3 regions of the Streptomyces sp. NPDC001348 genome follow, and region 1 is predicted to be linked to each of the others. Evidence: riboswitches for the same ligand, from Rfam matches in the RefSeq annotation. Region 1 holds a riboswitch; each other region holds the start of a gene.
What was found. Region 1 has a riboswitch for S-adenosylmethionine ahead of ACWC21_RS33640 (putative leader peptide). Riboswitches for the same ligand answer to the same signal wherever they lie in the genome.
Positions count from the first base shown of each region.

Region 2: it holds a riboswitch for S-adenosylmethionine, as region 1 does, so the genes downstream of both, ACWC21_RS04875 (aminotransferase class V-fold PLP-dependent enzyme) here and ACWC21_RS33640 (putative leader peptide) in region 1, are expected to answer to the same signal.
Region 3: it holds a riboswitch for S-adenosylmethionine, as region 1 does, so the genes downstream of both, thrC (threonine synthase) here and ACWC21_RS33640 (putative leader peptide) in region 1, are expected to answer to the same signal.

Region 1 is NZ_JBSFIK010000044.1:9,903-16,913, reverse strand. Features, by position in the region: gene ACWC21_RS33655 (hypothetical protein) at 1-310, shown strand, start outside; gene ACWC21_RS33650 (LLM class F420-dependent oxidoreductase) at 414-1,337, shown strand; gene ACWC21_RS33645 (DUF1684 domain-containing protein) at 1,399-2,223, shown strand; SAM riboswitch class IV at 2,275-2,387, shown strand; gene ACWC21_RS33640 (putative leader peptide) at 2,422-2,538, shown strand; gene ACWC21_RS33635 (hypothetical protein) at 2,886-3,059, shown strand; gene ACWC21_RS33630 (Acg family FMN-binding oxidoreductase) at 3,148-4,128, opposite strand; gene ACWC21_RS33625 (hypothetical protein) at 4,202-4,738, opposite strand; gene ACWC21_RS33620 (hypothetical protein) at 5,003-5,629, opposite strand; gene ACWC21_RS33615 (oleate hydratase) at 5,819-6,367, opposite strand; partial or broken gene ACWC21_RS33610 (sodium-independent anion transporter) at 6,411-6,581, opposite strand; gene ppdK (pyruvate, phosphate dikinase) at 6,603-7,011, opposite strand, start outside.
Region 2 is NZ_JBSFIK010000003.1:284,722-291,732, forward strand. Features, by position in the region: gene ACWC21_RS04850 (NlpC/P60 family protein) at 1-291, opposite strand, end outside; gene ACWC21_RS04855 (NYN domain-containing protein) at 505-1,848, opposite strand; gene ACWC21_RS04860 (hypothetical protein) at 1,882-2,121, opposite strand; gene ACWC21_RS04865 (rhomboid family intramembrane serine protease) at 2,284-2,994, shown strand; gene ACWC21_RS04870 (Lrp/AsnC family transcriptional regulator) at 2,991-3,272, shown strand; gene ACWC21_RS04875 (aminotransferase class V-fold PLP-dependent enzyme) at 3,336-4,712, opposite strand; SAM riboswitch class IV at 4,875-4,991, opposite strand; gene ACWC21_RS04880 (hypothetical protein) at 5,057-5,227, opposite strand; gene ACWC21_RS04885 (PRC-barrel domain-containing protein) at 5,255-5,611, opposite strand; gene trpD (anthranilate phosphoribosyltransferase) at 5,728-6,792, opposite strand; gene qcrB (cytochrome bc1 complex cytochrome b subunit) at 6,914-7,011, opposite strand, start outside.
Region 3 is NZ_JBSFIK010000008.1:221,154-228,164, reverse strand. Features, by position in the region: gene otsB (trehalose-phosphatase) at 1-869, shown strand, start outside; gene ACWC21_RS11695 (alpha,alpha-trehalose-phosphate synthase (UDP-forming)) at 952-2,388, opposite strand; gene ACWC21_RS11690 (glucosyl-3-phosphoglycerate synthase) at 2,517-3,461, opposite strand; SAM riboswitch class I at 3,592-3,765, shown strand; gene thrC (threonine synthase) at 3,784-5,070, shown strand; gene ACWC21_RS11680 (ubiquitin-like small modifier protein 1) at 5,112-5,387, shown strand; gene ACWC21_RS11675 (cold-shock protein) at 5,830-6,036, shown strand; gene groL (chaperonin GroEL) at 6,356-7,011, shown strand, end outside.

The DNA of each region.
Region 1 (7,011 bases):
GGAGGCGCATGGCTGGTCGCTGCGCGAGACCGTCATCGCGCTCGGCCCGCAGCGCGGGCACGTCGGCACTCCGTCCGGACTGGCCGACAAGATCGCCCACTTCGTGCGGCACGGCGCGATCGACGGCTTCAACGTCACGCCGTACCTCATCCCCGACGGATGCGACGACATCGTCGACCTGCTCGTCCCGGAACTGCGGGAACGCGGCATCTACCGCACCGAGTACACCGGCACCACCCTGTGTGAGAACCTCGGCCTGCGCGAACCGCTCACGCACCGGGCCACGCGGGACCGACAGCAGGCGGGCTGAGTACCCGGATGACCTTCGGCTCAGGACCGAGTACACATGACTGACAAGAAGCTGTCACAGACGGACCGGAATGCGGGTTCGACCGACGCCCGTTCTGACTGACATGACTGTTGGAGTAGCGCTCAACGCATCGGAGGCGCCGAACCAGGTCGACGCCACCGTACAACTGGCCCGAGAGGCCGCCGAGTTCGGTGTCACGTCGGCCTGGTTCGGGCAGACCTTCGGCGCGGACTCACCCCAGCTCGCGGCGATCGTCGGGCGCGAAGTGCCCGGACTGCAGGTCGGCACCTCCGCGATCCCCGTCTTCGGCCGCCACCCGCTGCTGGTCTCCAGCCAGGCTCAGACCGCCCAGGCCGCGACCCACGGCCGCTACCACCTCGGTCTTGCCCTGGGCACGAAACTGCTGACGGAGACCGGCTTCGGCCTGCCCTTCGAACGCCCCATCGCCCGACTGCGTGAATTCCTCACCGCACTGCGGCAGTTGACCGAGACCGGCACGGCCGACTTCCACGGTGAGCTGCTCACCGCGACCACCCCGGTCCCGGCGCGGGTACCGGGTGCCGAGAGCGGTGTCCCCCTGCTGGTCGCCGCGATGGGGCCGCAGGCGCTGCGGGTCAGCGGAGAGCTGGCGGACGGGATCCTGCCCTACCTGGCGGGGCCGCGCACCCTGGCGGAACACATCGTGCCCGCCCTGACCACCGCGGCCGAGGCCGCCGGCCGCCCCGCGCCCCGGATCGTGGCCCTGGTGCCCGGCGTGGTCACCGACGACGTGGAGGCGGTGCGGGCCAAGGCCACGGAGAACCTCGCCTTCTACGAACAGATCCCGTCCTACGCACGGGTCATCGGACTGTCCGGCGTCCGACGGGCCGCCGACCTGGCCGTGATCGGCGACGAGAGGACCGTCGAGGCCGAGGTGCACCGTTACCGCGACGCAGGCGCCACCGAGGTCGTGTTCTCGGGCACCGAGATCGCGGGAGAAGCCGACCGCCGACGCACCTGGCGACTCCTCGGTGAACTGGCCCGCTGAACACGCCGGCCGGACCGACGGCCCGACCGGGCCCCCTGCACCCCGTGACGAAGGAGAACCCATGACCACCGAGGCCACCACGACCGACTTCCGTGCCTTCACCGAGAACTGGCTGGAGTGGTACCGCGCCCAAGAGGCCCGGCTCTCCGCCCCGCACGGGTTCCTGGCGATCACCGGCCTGCACTGGCTCGACGACCGGCCCCAGCGCTTCCCGGACGCGCCCGGTACGTGGCGCACCGGCCCCGACGGGGTCGTCGTGGACCTCGACGGCGGCGAGGAACTACTCGTCGACGGAACGCCGGTGCACGGGGAACACCGTTTCGGGGTGCTTCCCGAACGCGGCGGCGTCGACGCGGTCTGGGGAGACGCCGTCGTCGAGGTCGCCAAGCGTGGCGGCAACGACATCGTGCGCCCCCGGCACCCGGACGCGCCGCTGCGCACGGCCTTCACCGGCACACCCGCCTACGCCCCCGACCCGCGCTGGGCCGTGACGGGCCGCTACATCCCCTTCGACACGCCACGACCCACCACCGTGTGCGCCGCCGTCGAGGGCCTTGAGCACGTGTACGACGCTCCGGGCAGGGTCGAGTTCGAGTTGGACGGGCGCCCGCTGTCGCTGACCACTTTCCCCGGCCATGGTGCGGGCCGGCTGATGGTGCTGTTCACCGACGCGACCTCCGGGGTCACCACCTACGCCGCCAACCGGGTCCTCGCCCTGGAGCCGCCCGCCGCCGACGGCACGGTCGTCCTGGACTTCAACCGCGCCGCAAATCTGCCGTGCGCCTACACGGACCTGGCCACCTGCCCGCTGCCCCCGGCCGAGAACCGGCTGCCGGTGGCGATCGAGGCCGGCCAGAAGATCCCCCGCGAGCGCGGCGGTTCCTGAGCCGGGCTCGGCCATTGACCAACGGCAAGATCTCTCCGTACGATCAACAGCGGCATTGAGTGTCAGCATCAAGCCCTGGCTCGTTGACCGGCAACCCTCCCACGCGGTGGGGTGCTCCAGGTGAGAGCCCGGCGGGATCACCGAAAATCCCGCAAGCGCGTGGCCCCGTGACCGGGGCGGGACAGGTGGAGGCCCGATATGCGGCACGGTGGTGAACTCAGCGCCTCTTTCGCCGGCACCACCGTGTTCTCCCGACTCTCGCGTCGGCGCCACATCGACCTCAAGCGCTCGACCAGCTGTCTCTGTCAGGCCTGACGGGCCTTCCCAGCGCTGGTCGCGGTCCGGCACCGGTCCTCGCCGCGTCCGTCTGCGCCTGATCCTCGCACTTCCCCGTTCCCTGTCTGCACAGCTCTCCCCCGGCGTCGGCATCGCGCCGACCGAGGCCGCACGCCCACGCACGGACATGTCCTGTGCAACCACCGTGCCGGGCGACACGAGCAGGAGAAGCCCTCCGTGACTGCACTTCCCCACGTCAGAACCCCTCGGTGGGCGGCACTGACCGCCCTTGTGACCACCAGCGTTCTGCTGACCGCCTGCGGATCGGGCGGCGGTGATGCAGGCAGCGGCACCGGGCTGCCCAGATCCGGCGGCACCCTGACCGCGTGTCCGTGCGCGGACCGGCCGCGCCACCGCGGAGACCGATCCCGCCGAACACGAGCGCCCTCTCCTGGACCGGACCGCTCTCCTGGGTGGTTTCCCAAGACTGGATCTTCCTGCGCATCGAGGCCGAGGTGGTTACCGGCCGGGAGATCACCGGCACGCCCGGCACGGACTGACCGAGCATCCCGCGTTACGGTCGTGCTCCCGGCCCCTTCCCGTCCACCGCAGCCAGCGCCCCCCTCCACAGGAGTCGCACCGGCTCATTCAATCCCCATGCGGCTGCACCGTCTGGGTGGAGGCACGCGGTGTGCGGCCGCCGTCCGGTCCGTAGCCGAACCTGATCAGCCCCTGGGGGCAGCAGCGCCGCTGCGGCAGGCAGGCCGCCGCCCGCAGATCCGGCCACTCCATCGCCTGGTGCAGCATCGAGGTGCGCACCCCGTGCGCGGTCGCGGTCAGCAGCACGTGCTCCAGGGCCTGCCCCGCCCGCAGCCAGTCCTCTCGCCGGTCGTGGGCCGTCCACAGCAGGGCCACCTGGGCGTGGCGCTCGAAGTGCTGGTCAGGCGGGTGCGGTATGGGCAGTCGGCCGGTGAAACCACGCATCGGAATCCGCCCGTCCGCGTCCTGTGGGCCGAGAGCGGTGAGCGGGATGCCGTACGGCACGTTGGCACCGGGTGCGGTGATCCAGGCGCGCGATTCAGCGGTACGTGCCGGGCGGGCCTGGTTGCGCGCTTCGGCCGCCGCGGTCAGCCCGAGCAACAGACGGGTGCCGGCGAAGTCCGGCACGCACAGTCGCGCGCCCTCGGCCTGTGCGGCCGCTGTCATCTCCGCCACGACCGCTTCGGGCACCGGGCGACCGGTGAAGGGCATCCGGCTGGTGTGGCGCCGCTCGACAGCCGGGTACAGCCACCGGCAGTCCGGCAACTCCCCAGCAGGCGTGGTCAGCTGTACGGTGGCCAGCAGGTCCCGCTCCCCGGGATCAGGCAGCAGCCGGACCACGGGGTCCCAGCCCAGGTGCGCGACGGCGACCCGGAGGTTGAAGACAGCAGCGCCCACGGACAGATGCTGGGCCCGACGGTCGGGGTCGGCCAGCGGCAGTGTTCGCCTGTTGTCGGCGCGCACCTCGATGGAACGGGTGGCCGCCCGCAGCCCGAAGCGCCACGGCTGCGTGTTGTGGATCGACGGTGCCGCGACGGCAGCGGCCATCAGCGTCTCCAGCACGCCGGCGTCGATCTCCCGGGTCTGCATGCGCGGCTCCTCAACTCCTTCGACGGGCCGCAAGGGTGTGCGGAGCTCCCCGTCTGTCCTCCACCTTCGGTCGTCACACAGACGCATGACGAGGGCCGTCCGTCCCCCCCTGCGGACCGGACGGCCCGGGCATCCGGTGCACCGCTCCGCCGGCCACCGGGGCCAGTGAGGCGTCGCGGGACTTCCGGCCGTGCGAGAAGGCGGCTGCGAGGTCCAGGCCTCCGCTGCCGGCGGCCATGGACATCTGTCCGTCGTGTCCAGCGGTGGTCTCCCCGCTGCCGGTCTTCACGACGGTGTCGAGGGTCATTCCGGCGGCGCGGTGTCCGGGCAGGGTGCACCAGGCGGTGCGGTTCCTGGTGACCTGCCCGAGGTCGAGCGTGCGGCTTTCCCCCCGAGAGAGGAGCGGGGTGGTGGGGCCGCCGCCGACCTTCAGGTCGTGACGCTGGGCGTCCTTGTTCGTGGCCTTCGGCTTGAGCCCGGTTCCCTTGGTGACCTCGATCCGGCCGGGCTGGATACGCAGGTTGGCCAGGGTGACATTGACGGGACGGGAAACGGTGGCGACGCCGCTCCCCGTCCCGGCGGCGACGGCTGGGCCGTCTGTGCTGCCCACCGCTGTCGGCCACCATGACAGCCAGCACGATCAGTACGACACCCGCCGCCGAGCCCAGCAGGACCGGCCGCCGCGACGAGCCGCCCTCTCCGGCGCGGCCGAGGCCTCGAACCAGGACTCGGGTCGTCGGAGCGAGGAACGCCACTGCGGACGCCGCGGCCGGCAGCAGGCCCACCGTGCCGACAACGCCGGGCAGCGGGAGCGCCAGCAGCACGACCCCTGTGTTCAGGGCGGTCAAGCGGACCCACCAGCAGCTCTCCAACATCAGCGACATGAACCGGGAGCCGGCCGCGAAGGACGACGGCCACGGCAGTCCGGGCGGGCGCCGGCGGCGTCGAGGAGGGCCGGCACGTACCGCGTGAAGGTCGTGATCGCCAGAAGCGGGATCAGCACGCCGCCCGTGATGCGTTCCCGTCGGCCGGGCGGCGCCCAGGTGACCGTGGGAATCTGCTGCCAGGCCAGGAGCGCCGTGGTCCAGCCGAGCACGAACGGCGCCGGCTGCAGCGGGAAGAACGCCTCGCTGTCGCCGTCGTAGCGCAGGTACTCCGGTCCGAGCACGTACTGCGGAACCATGTACGCCGTATACACGCTCGGAGAGAGGGCCAGCACGCCGCCGAGGGGGCGTTGGCGCAACACGAGGACGGCGGCGCACAGGGTGAGCGGAGCGACGACCGCGACCGCGAAGATGTCCAGCGCGACGAGCCGGCTCATGAACGCCCCGCCGTCCGGGATCGGGTACCGGATCGCCGCGAATCCGACCGGTCCGAGCAGCGTGGTGGTCACCAGCAGCGCGGCCGGGACCAGCAGCCCACCGCCGAGCAGCCGGCCGGGCGCGTGTGCCATGGGTGCGGACGGCGTCTCGCAGGTGCGGGGCATGGGCGGGTCGCTCACCGGATCTCCCTTTCCTCCTCGCTCGGGCGACAGACCAGGCCGGGCGGACGGCTCCCGAGGCCGAGAGCCAGTCCGCCCGACGGCGGTTGGGGCGGCCGGCCCCCGCCGCGAACCGAGCACTCATGGCCGAGGCCTTGGACGCGCGGGCTCCGGCCTGCTGGGGACCTCGTAGCCGCGGACTGGTACAGCTCAGGCCAGGGCGGCCTTGAGTACGCCGATAGCCGTCCTCGGGTCGGCGAGGGCGTGGTAGATGCCGGGGATGTCGTGGTCGTCGAGGCCGAGCAGGCCGTGGACGGCGTGCATCGCGCCGCGCACGGAGTACTCGACGGTGAAGACGACGTCCTCCGGGATCTCCGTGAACTGGCCGAGGAAGGCGAAGTTCGCGGCGCCGCGCGGGATGACCAGTGGCCGGTCGTGGACGGTGCGTGGGGCGAACTGGCTGGTGATGTACGGCAGCATCACCGGGATCACGGTCGTGGTCGCCGCGACCTGCTCCTCGATGTCCGACATGCCGAGGTGGCCCAGCAGTTCGGTGAGGATCTCCCGGCCGGTGGCCGCGGCCATCGGCCTGCCGATGAAGTCACCCTCGTTGTCGACGAAGAGGCCGTAGCCCCACAGGGTGTAGACGTCCTCGGGCTGTCCCTCGAAGTGCGGGGCGTGCGGGACGACGATGGACATCAGCCAGTTGGAGTCCTTGAACGTCATCAGCGCGCCGGTGCCGGGGAGGTTGCCGGACAGTCACTGACCGCGACCGCTGGCGTCCAGGCAGTGGTGTCGGGAACATCGCCCGCAGCGAGCCGACCTCCACCATGCGGATCGCCGTGGCGAGCGGGACACCGGCGAGTGCGGCGAGCGGGATCTTGGACACCAGCGGTGCCGCGGCGAAGACGATGCCGGCGAGGACGGCGGCACGGGTGAGCGCGGTGAGCCGCAGGCCGCCCCCACCAGCGACGCCAGGCGTGAGCGTGATCCGTCACCTGCTGTCGCTGTCCTCGGTTTCCCTGAGGACTGCTCGTCCCGCCTCCAGCCGAGCGGCCGGGATACGGAACGGCGAGCAGGACACGTAGTCCAGGCCGATCCGGTGGAAGAAATGGATGGACGCCGGGTCACCGCCGTGTTCGCCGCACACCCCTGTCTCCAGCCGGGGGGTGACCGCGTGAGCGGCCTCGACCGCGAGTTCCACGAGCCTGCCGACGCCCTCCTGGTCGATCGTCTCGAACGGCGACACGGCGAAGATCCCCTTCTCCAGGTACAGCGGGAAGAACGACGCCTCGGCGTCGTCGCGGGACAGCCCCCAGGTCGTCTGGGTGAGGTCATTGGTACCGAAGGAGAAGAAGTCGGCGGCTTCGGCAATGCGCGCTGCGGTGAGGGCGGCGCGGGGC
Region 2 (7,011 bases), on a different contig from region 1:
GTCGCGGAGCTTGTTGAGCTCCTGCTGACCGCGGGCGACGTTGTCCTGGATGGTGGAGATCTCCTTCTGGAGCTTCTCCTGCTTCGCCTTGGCTCCGTCGTACTTCTCGGAGGCCTGCTCGGCTTCCTCGTAGAGCTTGTCGACCCTGGCCTTGACCTCGCTCTTGCTCAGCTTCTCGCTGGGTGCGGCGTTGGCGGCGTTCGCGCTGAACGCGACGGCGGCGGCTGCTGCGGTGGTCAGCACGGTGACACGCGTGCGACTGGGCTGCTTGGGTCGACGGTGGGACGCCACGACAGGCGAACTCCTTCTTGTGAGTGATCACCCGCTCGGAGGTTCGAGCCCAGACCCTAGTGACCCTCTTGTGATCAGATCAAATCCTCACACCAAAAATCCTCGTCACGCAATGCATTCTTTGCACTCAACCCACATGGAGTGATGCGCGGTTGACACTACGTTGCGTGACAGAACCGCCAATTCGGGCATTAAACCTCTACGTTGGCGTTTTCAGGACAGGCGCTTCAGAAGCACCGCAGAAGCCACCGGACGGGCCCCCGCCCTGGCGACCCCGTCGGCCACCTCGCGGTCCGTCGAGGCGACGATGACCGGGCGGCCCGGCGGCTCCGCGCGCACCAGCTGGCGGATGAGCTCGTCGGCCGTGACGCCCGGCTTGGAGAACAGCACCCGCACCCCGCGCGGCGGGGCCAGCAGCACCGGCGCGGCCAGTTCGGCCCCGTCGAAGACGCACGTCACCTCGGCGCCGGTCTGGGCGGCGAGCTGGGAGAGCTGGCCGAGCAGCCGCAGCCGCTGCTTCTCCAGCGGCATCTGCGGATAGCCGGTCTTGGTGACGTTGTAGCCGTCGACCACCAGGTGCGCCTGCGGCAGGGCGAGGAGCTGGTCGAGGATCGCGGGATCGTTCTCGGACAACGCCCGTGCGGCGATGTCCTTCGGGGTCATCCGTCCCGGTTCGACCGCGTCCACCGTCTCCGCCGGCCGCACCGACACCGGCGGCAGGGCCAGCTCCCGGCGCAGCCCCTGCGTCGCGTCCAGAAGGGTGTCAAGGAGCAGCCGGACGCGCATGTCCTCCACACTGCGCCCCTCGCGGGCTGCTCTGCGCGTGGCCTCCAGCGCGGCCTCGGCCTCGCCGAGGCGGGACTTGAGCCGCCGGGTCTCGCTCTCCGCGGCGGACACCTGGGCCTGCCCCTCGGCCCGCACCACCTCGATCTCGCCCTGCACCCTGCGCAGGGCCGCCTCGCCGCGCTTGACGTCGCTGAGGGCGGCGCGGAGCTTGCGGTGAAGCGATTCCGCTTCCCTCTTGGCCGACTCCAGCTCGGCGCGCAGCCGCTCGGTCTCGGCCCGGGTCTGCTCACGGGCCCGGTCGAGCTCCTCGCGCAGCCGCTCCAGCTCGGCGCGGCTCTCCTCGTCGGCGCGCTCGGCGTCCGCCCGCAGGGCCTCCTCGCCGGCCGCGGTCACCAGCTTCACCCAGCCCGCGGGGCGCAGTACGTAGGCCGCGGCCGCCACGTCGAGCGGGTCCGCGGCCGGAGGCGGGGAGCCCGAGTCGAGGGCGCCGGTGAGTTCCGGCTGGGCCTCTCTGAGTTTCTCGCCGATGCGCTGGCGGAACAGCGGCTCGGTCTCCAGCGCCGCCGCCATCGCGTTGCCCGCGAACTTCGCGCGACGGTTGGGGGCGAAACGGGCGTACTGCCGTAGCTGGGCGGGTAGTTCGGCGACCGTCAGCCCGCCGAAGCCGTCCGAGACGATCTGCACGACCCGCCGCCGCACGCCGTCGGGCAGCGGACGGTCAAGCACCTCGGCGGTGCCGTCGCCCGGCCCCCCGCCCGTGGTCTCCACCATCCGTCACACCCCATCACGTGTGCGTCGCTCCGGTCAGGAGTCGGCGCCCGGCCTGTCCACGAGTTCCACCTGGTCCACCGCGTTGCACCAGCGGCAGCGCACCGACTCGATGGTCTCACTGACCACCTCCCGCTCCTCGACCTTGGGCTCACCGGCGAGGTCGAGGTGGACGTACTCGACGACCTTCGACGAGCGGGTCACGTCGAAACGGGTGAGGTTGCCGCAGAGGGTGCAGCGCCACCGGGTCTCGGCGGTCGGCAGGGGAACCGGCATCGTGACTGTTCGCTTCCTTCTAGTGTCCGTGGTCCGTGACACATCGTCTCCGCGACGCGTGTGGCTCGTAACCCTACGGCCTGGCGGCGACTCGCCGCCCGTCCGTCCACGGCGGCGAGGCGGTCCGTGCGCTTGCGTCCCGTTACGTCATGCTCTGTAGCCATGGTCAGCAAGTCGACGCCGATGACGTACGCCCTGATCGTCCTGTGCTGTCTGCTGTTCCTGCTCGGGCCGGCGGGCGGGCTGAATCCGGTCTACGGCTCCGGCGACGCCCTGCTCGCCGCCCAGCGGGCCTACTTCCGGCACTGGGGGGTGATCCCCGCCGAGCTGTTCGACGGCCCGGCCCGGACGGCCCTCACCCCGGCCACGGCGCTGTTCGTGCACGGCAGCTGGGTGCACCTGCTGGGCAACATGCTCTTCCTCTACGTCTTCGGGGCGATGACCGAGGAACGCATGGGCCGCGTCCAGTTCATCCTGTTCTACGTCGGCTGCGGCTATCTGGCGCTGCTCGGCTACGCCGCCGCCAACGCCGCCTCCGAACAGTCCCTGGTCGGGGCCTCGGGGGCGATCTCGGCGGTCCTCGGCGCGTTCCTCTACCTGTTCCCCGGCGCCCGCGTCACCAGTCTCCTCCCGTTCCTGTTCTTCCTCCCGCTGCGCTTCCCCGCCTGGATCGTCCTGCCCTTCTGGGCGGCCCTGCAGTGGCTGGCGGCGGGCCGTGCCCCGCAGGGCCCGGGTGTGGCGTACCTGGCCCACCTGGTGGGCTTCGGGCTGGGCTTCGTCCTCGCGTGGGTGCTGTTCGGGCGGGCCACCAGGGGCTGCCCTAGAGTTGAGGCCGCCCCAGCCCCGGCCCCCGAGGGAGAGAACCAGCCGTGATCACCGCGATCGTGCTCATCAAGACCAGCGTGGACCGGATCCCCGAGATCGCGGAGCAGATCGCCGCGCTGGACAGTGTCAGCGAGGTCTTCTCGGTCACCGGCACCTACGACCTGATCGCCATGGTCAGGGTGAGCCGGCACGAGGACCTGGCGGATGTCATCCCCGGCCGGATCAGCAAGATCCCCGGCGTGGAGGCCACCGACACGCACGTGGCGTTCCGCACCTACTCCCAGCACGACCTGGAGGCGGCGTTCGCGATCGGGCTGGACAGCTAGGACGGGCCGACGAGGGCCTCGTTTCGGCCGGAGGCCGCGTGGAGCCGGTTGCCGAGCCGGGGGTCAGACGGCCGGAACGCAGCGGCCGTCCTCGGTCCGGTAGCGCCACTTGGCACCGTCCCGCACCAGTTCCTTCACCGCGGACACGAACCGCTCCACGTGCTCGTCCGGTGTGCCCGCGCCGAAGCTGACCCGGACGGCGTTGAGGGACTTCTCGCCGGGCGCCGCCTCGGGGGCGCCGCACTCGCCCTGCGTCTGCGGGTCGCTGCCCAGCAGGGTGCGGACCAGGGGGTGGGCGCAGAACAGGCCGTCGCGGACGCCGATGCCGTACTCCGCGGAGAGCGCGGCGGCGAAGTGGGAGCTGTTCCAGCCCTCGACGACGAAGGAGATGACGCCGACGCGCGGGGCGTCGTCGCCGAAGAGGGACAGCACCCGGACCTCGGGGACCTCCGCCAGGCCCGCGCGGACCTCGGCGATCAGGTGCTGCTCGCGGGCGACCAGGCTCTCGAAGCCCGCCTCGGTGAGCGCCTTGCAGGCCGAGGCGATGGAGTAGGCGCCGATGACGTTCGGGGAGCCGGCCTCGTGGCGGGCGGCGCTGTCGTGCCACTCCACCTCCACTCCCCCGTCGTCGCGCCGGGTGACCTTGCGGCTGGCGCCGCCGCCCGCGAGGTACGGCTCGGCCGCGCGCAGCCAGTCGGCACGGCCGGCCAGCACACCGGAGCCGAACGGGGCGTACAGCTTGTGCCCGGAGAACGCGACCCAGTCGACGTCCAGCTCCCTGAGGCTCACCGGGTGGTGCGGGGCCAGCTGGGCGGCGTCCAGGACGATCCGGGCGCCGTGCGCGTGGGCGGCGGCGGCCAGTTCGCGGACCGGCCAGAGCTCACCGGTGACGTTGGAGGCGCCGGTCACGCACACCAGGGCCGGGCCGTGGCCCCCTCCGGTCGGTACAGGGCGGCCGGCGAGGGCCCGCTCGAGGGTCTCCACGGCCTGCCGCGGGGTGCGGGGGGCGTCGAGGTAGGTGACCCGGGCGTCCTGCCAGGGCAGCAGGGAGGCGTGGTGCTCGGTCTCGAAGACGAAGACCTGGCAGCCCGCGGGGAGCGCGCGGGCGAGGAGGTTCAGGGAGTCCGTGGTCGACCGGGTGAAGACGACCTGGTCGTCCGCCCGGCAGTCGAGGAACTCGGCGACCGTGGCGCGGGCGTTCTCGAAGAGGTCGGTGGACAGCTGCGAGAGGTAGCCGGCGCCCCGGTGCACGCTGCCGTAGTAGGGGGCGTACGCGGCCACGTCGTCCCAGACCCGCTGGAGCGCGGGGGCGCTGGCCGCGTAGTCGAGCGCGGCGTAGGCGACCTCCCCACCGGTGACGAGCGGGACGGTGACGTCCCGGCCGAGAACGGGCAGCGGGGCACAGAGGGACTGGTCGGCGGCAACGGTGCGGACGGACATGGGTGTACTCCTGTGAAGGCAGGCGGAACTCACCGCACGAGCGGACGGCGCTCAAGCACGGATGAGGTGAAAAGGGGGATGCGGAGGCGGGGCTCGACGCCCTAGCGCATTCGCTTGCTCACAGAAGGCTCCCTCGACGACCAGGACCCCTGGCTTGCGAGGGGTCCGCGCTTGCCGCGGACCTCGCTGCCCACGGCCTGGTCTTCACCCGGGGCACCCCGCCACGGACGGAGGGTTGCCGGACAGTCGGCCGGGGCCGAATGACTGTCACTCATGACCTGGTCACAGAAGTTACGTGGCTGATCACCGGCCCGCAACTCATGTCCGGATGGCGGACGGGAGTCTCACCGCACGACGTGGTGCCCGTGGTGCCGGGACCAGCGCACGCCGAACAGCACCAGGTCGGCCACCAGGATCACCGCACCGATGACCAGGAGGTAGAACAGCCCCTGTGCCGCCACGCCGATGAGCCCCAGGATGACGGCCACGAGGATCAGGAACAGGAAGAGCGCCATGGGTGACCGCCTCCTCCGACGGGCCGGTCAGCCGCGCGCCAGCCGGCGCCCGCGTTGGACATCGGCCTCGTAGGGCCTGTCGTAGTGTTCGTAGATCTCGTGCTCCCGCTCGACCGGCAGGACGTCGTCCATGCCGATGGACGGTGCCTTCTTCACCTGCCCCCTGGAGTGGGCCACCTTCACGTACCCGGGACCGAGGGTCGCCTCGTCGAGGGGGACGAAGACGAGCCGGTGCCGGGTCGGCAGTCCGGTGCGGACGGTGACCATGGCAGGAGTGTCGGTGGTGGTGTCCACGTAGACCGCTTCCAGGGCACCGATCTTGCGGCCCCTGGGATCGATCACGTCACGGTTGCGCCACTCGCGGATATCGGCTGAGTGGATCATGCCTCGCTCCTTGCGGCCCGTGTCCCCGGGCACCCCACGCCGAGACGGAGCAGCCGCGGGGCCACGTTTTCACAGTTTCACTCTACTCCCGCGGCTGCTCCCCGTCGGGGCAGTCCCTACGCGTTGCTCGCCGCCACCCAGCGGTCGAGGGTCCGCCTGGCCGCCCCGGAGTCGATCGACTCGGCCGCCTTGCGCATCCCGGCACGCAACTGCTCGGCCAGCGGTTCTCCCGTCGGGTCCAGGGCCACCAGCGCCGCCGCCGAGTTCAGCAGGACGGCGTCGCGGACGGGCCCGGTCTCGCCGTCGAGCAGACGCAGCGCCACCTCGGCGTTGTACGACGGGTCGCCGCCGCGCAGCGCCTCCACCGGCACCAGTTGGATGCCGACGTCCCGCGGGTCGAAGGTCTCCTCGGTGACCTTGCCGTCCCTGACCACCCAGACGTGGGAGGTGGAGGTCGTGGTCAGCTCGTCGAGGCCGTCGTCACCGCGGAAGACGAGGGAGGAGTTGCCGCGTCCGGCCAGGACGCCCGCGATCATCGGCGCCAGGCGGGGGTCCGCGACGCCGACCGCCTGCGCCTTCACCTTCGCCGGGTTGGTCAGCGGCCCGAGGGCGTTGAAGACCGTCCGGATGCCCAACTGGCCGCGTGTGGCGGCCACATGGCGCAGTGCCGGGTGGAACTTCACCGCGAAGCAGAAGGTGATGCCCGCCTCCTCCGCGACCTCGGCCACCCGCTGTGGCGTCAGGTCCAGGTTGACGCCCAGCTTCTCCAGGACGTCCGAGGAGCCCGACGCCGACGAGGCGGCCCGGTTGCCGTGCTTGACGACCTTCGCGCCGGTGCCGGCCACCACGAGCGCCGCCATCGTGGAGATGTTCACCGTCTTCGCGCCGTCGCCACCCGTGCCGACGATGTCGACCGTGCGGCCGGTCACCTCGATCACGTTGGCGTGCTCGTACATCGCCCGGACCACACCGGTGATCTCCTCGACGGTCTCGCCCTTGGCGCGCAGCGCCACCACGAAGCCGGCGATCTGCGCGTCGGTGGCCTCGCCGCGCATGATCTGGTCCATCGCCCAGGCCGTCGCGTCCGCGCTCTGGTCACGGCCGTACAGCAGGGCGTTCAGCACCTCGGGCCAGGAACGGCCCGCCGCGGTGTCGCCTCCAGCGGGGGTCACAGCGCTCATGAGCCGCTCCTGATGGTCGTAGCAGGGTGTGGCCCCACCCTATCCAGCCGTCGGGCATGGCGAAGGGCCCCGTCCGAACACCGGACGGGGCCCTTCGCGCGTGGCGTGGCGTGCGCAGCGATCAGTGGTGGCCGTGGCCGCTCGTGATCTCCTTGTACTCCTCGACGGTCGGCTTCGGGATCTGGTTGTCCTCGCCGTAGTAGGCGTTGCTGAGCTTGG
Region 3 (7,011 bases), on a different contig from region 1:
TCCACACGACGGACTCCACGGACCCGGACAACCCCATGGACCCGCTGCCGACCCCCGTCACCCAGGCCGGGCGGGACGGGATGAACGCGCTGCTCGCCCGGCCCCGCTCCGCGGTGGTCGGGCTCGACTTCGACGGGACGCTGGCGCCGATCGTCGCGGACCCCGACCAGGCCCGCGCCCACCCGCGGGCGGTCCCGGCGCTTGCCGCCCTCGCTCCCAAGGTGGCCTCCGTCGCCGTGGTCACCGGCCGGCCGGCCGGGGTCGCGGTGCGCTACGGCGGCTTCGCGGGCGTTCCCGGGCTGGAGCACCTCGTCGTCCTCGGCCACTACGGCGCCGAACGCTGGGACGCCGTCAGCGGCACCGTCAACGCCCCCGCCCCGCACCCCGGCGTCACCGCCGTCCGCGCCGAACTGCCCGGCTTCCTCGACCGCATCGGCGCCTGGCACGGCACCTGGATCGAGGAGAAGGGCCGGGCCGTGGCCGTGCACACCCGCCGCGCCGAGGACCCGCAGGCCGCCTTCGAGGCCCTGCGCGAACCCCTCACCGACCTCGCCGCCCGCAACGGCCTGATCGTCGAGCCGGGCCGCATGGTCCTCGAACTCCGCCCGCCCGGCATGGACAAGGGCGTCGCCCTGCTGGAGTACGTCCGCGAGACCGGCGCCGAGGCCGTCCTCTACGCGGGCGACGACCTCGGTGACCTCCCCGCCTTCGCCGCCGTCGAAAAACTCCGCTCCGACGGCGTACCCGGCCTCCTGGTCTGCAGCGGCAGCACGGAGGTGACGGAACTCGCGGAACGCGCGGACCTGGTGGTGGACGGCCCCGAGGGCGTCGTGTCGCTGTTGCGGGGGCTCGCGGCGGCGCTTGGCTGAGCGGGTGAGCGGGTGAGCGGGTGAGCGGGTGAGCGGGTGAGCGGGCGAACGGGGGGCGGACACCGGCGTCCGCCCCCCCGCGTCAGTTTTCCAGCGCGTGCAGCTGGTCCAGGAACCACTGGGCCGGGGGCAACGCCGTGGCCGCCGCCGTGAGGCGCTTGGTGCGCTCCGCGCGCTCGCCCTCGGACATGGTGAGCGCCTGGTGGAGGGCGTGCGCCGTGCCCGTGATGTCGTACGGGTTCACCGTCACCGCGTCCTCGCCCAGCTCCTCGTAGGCTCCGGCCTCCCGGGACAGCACCAGCGCGCAGCCCTCGTCGGAGACGACCGGGACCTCCTTGGCGACCAGGTTCATGCCGTCCCGGATGGGGTTGACCAGGGCGACGTCGGCCAGCCGGTACGCGGCCAGGGAGCGGGCGAAGTCGTCCTTGACGTGGAGGACGACCGGGGTCCAGTCCGGCGTGCCGTACGCGGAGTTGATCTCCTCCGCGACCCGTTGCACCTCGGCGGTGTAGTCGCGGTACACCGCGAGGTCCTGCCGCGAGGGGTAGGCGAACGCCACGTGCACCACCCGCTCGCGCCATTCCGGGCGGTCGTCGAGAAGCTGCCGGTAGGCGAGCAGCCCGCGCACGATGTTCTTCGACAGCTCCGTGCGGTCGACCCGGACGATCGTCCTGCGTGCCCTGCCGTCGGGCGCCGTACCGATCTCCGCCCGCAGCGCCGTCATCCGCTCGTCCACGTCCGGCCGGTGCGCGCGCTGCCGCAGGAAGTCCGCGTCCGCGCCCAGGCCGTGCACCCCGATCCGGGTGCCGGAGACGGAGCCGGGGCCGAGGACCGTCTCGCAGCAGGCGGTGAACGCGTCCGCCCAGCGCTGGGTGAGGAAGCCCGCCCGGTCCGCGCCCAGGATTCCGCCGAGCAGCTCGGCCGCGATGTCGTCGGGGAGCAGCCGGAAGTAGTCCGGCGGCGCCCACGGGGTGTGCGAGAAGTGGCCGATGCGCAGGTCGGGGCGGAGTTCCCGGAGCATCCGGGGAGCCAGGGCCAGGTGGTAGTCCTGGACGACCACCACCGCTCCCTGCGCCGCCTCCTCGGCGAGCGCTTCGGCGAACGCCCGGTTGTAGGCCTCGTAGGACGCCCACTGTCGCCGGAACTCCGCGTCGAGGACGGGTTCCAGCGGGGTCTGGTACAGCATGTGGTGGACGAACCACAGCACCGAGTTGGCGATGCCGTTGTACGCGTCGGAGAACACGGCCGCGTCGATGTCGATCATCCGGACCTGCTGTCCGCCGGTCGCGTCCTCGGACAGCCGCCGGCCGCCGTGGGAGCGGCGCACCGCCTCCCGGTCGGCGTCGCTCAGCGCGGCGCACACCCAGAGCGCGTTCGCGTCCGGCCCGATGGCCGACAGCCCGGACACCAGTCCGCCGCCACCCCGCTTGGCGTGCAGCGAACCGTCCTCGCGGACTTCGTACGAAACCGGGCCGCGATTGGACGCGACCAGCACCTCAGCACCGTGCGTGGAAGCCATGAGTCTCAACCTAGCCCGGCCCGGAAACGCTCAAACGTACGGTTCCCTCGCTGGCGGAGTGACACCGGCGGGATGTCGGCGGGATGTCGACGGGATCCGGCCGGGGTACGGCCGGGGTACGGCCGGGGTCAGGCCACGCGGCGCGCGGCGTACTCCGCGATCTCCGCCATCGGCGGCCGTTCCTCCGTGTCCACGGAGTAGGTGCGCGGCTCGAAGCCCTCCTCGCCCCGCTCGAACTGGGTGAGCGAGGGCCGTACGAGGTGGCCGCGGGCCAGGCGCAGCTGGGCGGTGCGGTAGATGGCGGCGGCCATCCGGCCGAGTGCCTGCCCGTCCTGGTGGCGGTGCTTGCGCACCCCCACGTCCACCTGGGCCAGGGCGTTCAGGCCCACCAGGTGCAGCGCGTCGACCAGCATGCCCAGCTCCACCCCGTATCCGACGGGGAAGGGCAGCTGCTCCAGGAGCGAGCGGCGGGCCGCGTACTCACCGCCGAGCGGCTGCACGAATCCGGCCAGCTGCGGCCAGTGCATGTTGAGCAGCGGGCGGGCCATCAGCTCGGTGACCCGGCCGCCCTGGCCCGACGCGCCCGCGAGCGGACGGTCGTACATGCCCTTCACCAGGTCCACTTCCGGGTCGGTCAGCAGCGGGCCGACGATCCCCGAGACGAAGTCGGAGGAGAAGTCCTTCAGGTCGGCGTCGATGAAGCAGACGATGTCCCCGTGGGTGACGAGGAGCGAACGCCACAGCACCTCGCCCTTGCCGGGCACGGCCGGTATCCGCGGCAGGACGTCGTCGCGGTGGACGACCCGGGCGCCCGCCGCGGCGGCCACCTCGGAGGTGCGGTCGGTGGACCCCGAGTCGACGACCACGATCTCGTCGACGAGCGGGACCTGCTGCATGAGGTCGTGGCGGACGATCGCGACGATGTCGCCGACCGTCTCCTCCTCGTTGAGTGCCGGCAGCACGACACTGACCGACTGGCCCGTGCGCTGCTTGGCGGCCAGGATCTGGTGGAGCGGGCGATCGGTCACGGACCAGGAGCGGGTGCTCAGCCAGCGCTCGACTTCTTCCAGCACGGTGTGCGGCTCCTCACTGTTGTCTCGCGCTTCGGACGACTATCTCAACTGTCCCGGCCTTCGGTTACAGTCTTGAACAACGCCGATGACCATCGCATGTCCGGGGTCACCGCCGTTCACAACCGCATACCGCTCATCCAGAGGGGCAGAGGGACACGGCCCGATGAAGCCCCGGCAACCCTCCAGTCGGTTCTCGTAGATCAGTTGGATCAGTTGAATCAGTCCTGATCGTTCCGCGAGGCTCCCGGCTAGGGAAGGTGCCAAATCCGTCTCACGGCGAGATGCGTCGTGAGGAAGATGAGGAGAAAGGGCCTCGCCTCACATGGCTGTGCAGACTGCTGAAAGCACCACCGACTCCACCGTAGACCTCGGCCCCGCCGCCGCTCTGAGCTGCCGCGAGTGCGGCCACCGGGTGCCGCTCGGACCGGTCTTCGCCTGCGAGGAGTGTTTCGGCCCGCTCGAGATCGCGTACGACTTCTCGGCCTACGACACCGAGGAGCTCCGCAAGCGGATCGAGGCGGGACCCGCGAACATCTGGCGCTACGCACCCCTGCTGCCCGTCCCGGCGGACGTGGCGACCAAGCCGAACATCAACCCCGGCTGGACCAAGCTCGTGCAGGCCGACAACCTCGCCCGTGAGCTCGGCATCGAGGCGTCGAAGCTGTATGTGAAGGACGACTCGGGCAACCCGACGCACTCCTTCAAGGACCGCGTGGTCGCGCAGGCGCTGGAGGCGGCGCGCGCCTTCGGTTTCACCACCCTGTCCTGCTCCTCCACCGGCAACCTGGCCGGCGCGGTGGGTGCCGCGGCGGCCCGGGCCGGCTTCCGCTCCTGCGTGTTCATCCCGCACGACCTGGAGCAGGGCAAGGTCGTCATGGCCGCGGTCTACGGCGGTGAGCTCGTCGGCATCGAGGGCAACTACGACGACGTGAACCGCTTCTGCTCCGAGCTGATCGGCGACCCGGCCGGCGAGGGCTGGGGCTTCGTCAACGTCAATCTGCGGCCCTACTACGCCGAGGGGTCCAAGACCCTGGCGTACGAGATCTGCGAGCAGCTCGGCTGGCGGCTCCCGGACCAGATCGTGGTCCCGATCGCCTCCGGCTCCCAGCTCACCAAGATCGACAAGGGGCTGCAGGAGCTGGTGAAGCTCGGTCTCGTCGAGGACCGGCCGTACAAGATCTTCGGCGCCCAGGCCGAGGGCTGCTCGCCGGTGTCGACCGCGTTCAAGGCGGGCCACGACGTGGTGCGCCCGCAGAAGCCGAACACCATCGCCAAGTCCCTCGCCATCGGCAACCCGGCGGACGGGCCGTACGTCCTGGACATCGCGCGCCGCACCGGCGGGGCGGTGGAGGACGTGACGGACGAGCAGGTGGTGGACGCCATCAAGCTGCTGGCCCGCACGGAGGGGATCTTCGCGGAGACGGCGGGCGGCGTGACGGTGGGTGTCACGCGCAAGCTGGTCGAGAGCGGCGTCCTCGACCCGGCCAAGACGACCGTCGTCCTCAACACGGGCGACGGGCTGAAGACGCTGGACGCGGTGGCGGGCACCGGCCTGACCGCCACGATCCGTCCCAACCTGGACTCGTTCCGAGAGGCCGGCCTCGCGTAGTACGCGCTGGCCCTGCTTACCCGACCGGAGGTCACACCCGTATGAGCGTCACCGTTCGCATCCCCACCATCCTGCGCACCTACACGGGCGGCCGGGCGGAGGTCCAGGCCGAGGGCGCGACCCTCGGCGAGGTCATCTCCGACCTGGAGAAGAACCACACCGGGATCGCCGCCCGGGTCCTGGACGACCAGGGCAAGCTGCGCCGCTTCGTCAACGTGTACGTCAACGACGACGACGTGCGCTTCGAGCAGGGGCTGGAGACCGCGACTCCGGACGGCGCGGGCGTCTCCATCATTCCGGCCGTCGCCGGCGGCTGACCGAATGACCGAACATTACCTTCGGTAACAGCGATTACCGAGGGTTCATCGAATTGCCCCCGCCGTACGAGAAACGGAGGGGGCAATTCAGTGCGGTTGAGCGCGGTACAGTTGGGGAACGCGCTCCCGGAACGCGGGTCGGGGGCCCTGGATTCGTGCCGCACACCCGACAAGAAGTAGCCAAAGTGTGCGAGTCTTTTGCGCCTTATGTGCCCTTTGCCGGGTCCGAATTGCCCTGAATTCAGCCGAATTTTTGGCAGATTCCCGACCGGCGACGTCCAGATTTCTCGTCCGATTGACCTGTTGCAGACGGCAGTTGGACAGATACATTCAGCCGCGGTCGACGCGTTCCGGCGCACGCCCCCAGTCCATGGGGGGTGAGGTCTGACCCGGATCCGCGAAGTGTGGATCTGTGCAAGGGCCAGTAATAGGGGAGTTAGGCATGGCTCAGGGCACCGTCAAGTGGTTCAACGCGGAGAAGGGGTACGGCTTCATCGCGGTCGACGGTGGTGCGGATGTTTTCGTCCACTACAGTGCGATCCAGATGGACGGTTACCGCACCCTGGAAGAGGGTCAGCGGGTCGATTTCGAGATCTCGCAGGGACAGAAGGGGCCGCAGGCGGACATGGTCCGGCTCGCGACCAGCTGAAGCACGCGCCGACTGCGACGACGTTCTTCTGTGCATCTTCGAAGGGCCCGTACCCCCCGGGGTACGGGCCCTTCGGCCTGTCCGGACGCCCGTGGAGCCCGCTGTTCACCTGGGTATCCGCTCGAGCCGCTTGCACTCGGCATGGGCGAGTGCTAATCATTGGCGTTAGCACTCTGAAGGTGAGAGTGACAGCGAAGGACCGGGTCGGTGAGGCCCGCAGACCACGTGGGGCAAGGAACCACGGGGTCCGCGAGCCGTCCGTCGCGGGCGCGGGCGCGGTCCGAAGGAATCACCCCCAGTCCTGGAGGGACCACTTCACATGGCCAAGATCATCGCGTTCGACGAGGAGGCGCGGCGCGGCCTCGAGCGCGGCATGAACCAGCTCGCGGACGCCGTGAAGGTGACGCTCGGCCCCAAGGGCCGCAACGTCGTCCTCGAGAAGAAGTGGGGCGCGCCCACGATCACCAACGACGGCGTCTCCATCGCCAAGGAGATCGAGCTCGAGGACCCGTACGAGAAGATCGGCGCCGAGCTGGTCAAGGAAGTCGCCAAGAAGACGGACGACGTCGCCGGTGACGGTACGACCACGGCGACCGTCCTGGCCCAGGCGCTGGTCCGCGAGGGCCTGCGCAACGTGGCCGCCGGTGCCAACCCGATGGCCCTGAAGCGCGGTATCGAGAAGGCCGTCGAGGCCGTCTCCGCCGCCCTGCTGGAGCAGGCGAAGGACGTCGAGACCAAGGAGCAGATCGCCTCCACGGCCTCCATCTCCGCCGCCGACACCCAGATCGGCGAGCTCATCGCCGAGGCCATGGACAAGGTCGGCAAGGAAGGCGTCATCACCGTCGAGGAGTCCCAGACCTTCGGTCTGGAGCTGGAGCTCACCGAGGGTATGCGCTTCGACAAGGGCTACATCTCGGCGTACTTCGCCACCGACATGGAGCGTATGGAGGCCGTCCTCGACGACCCGTACATCCT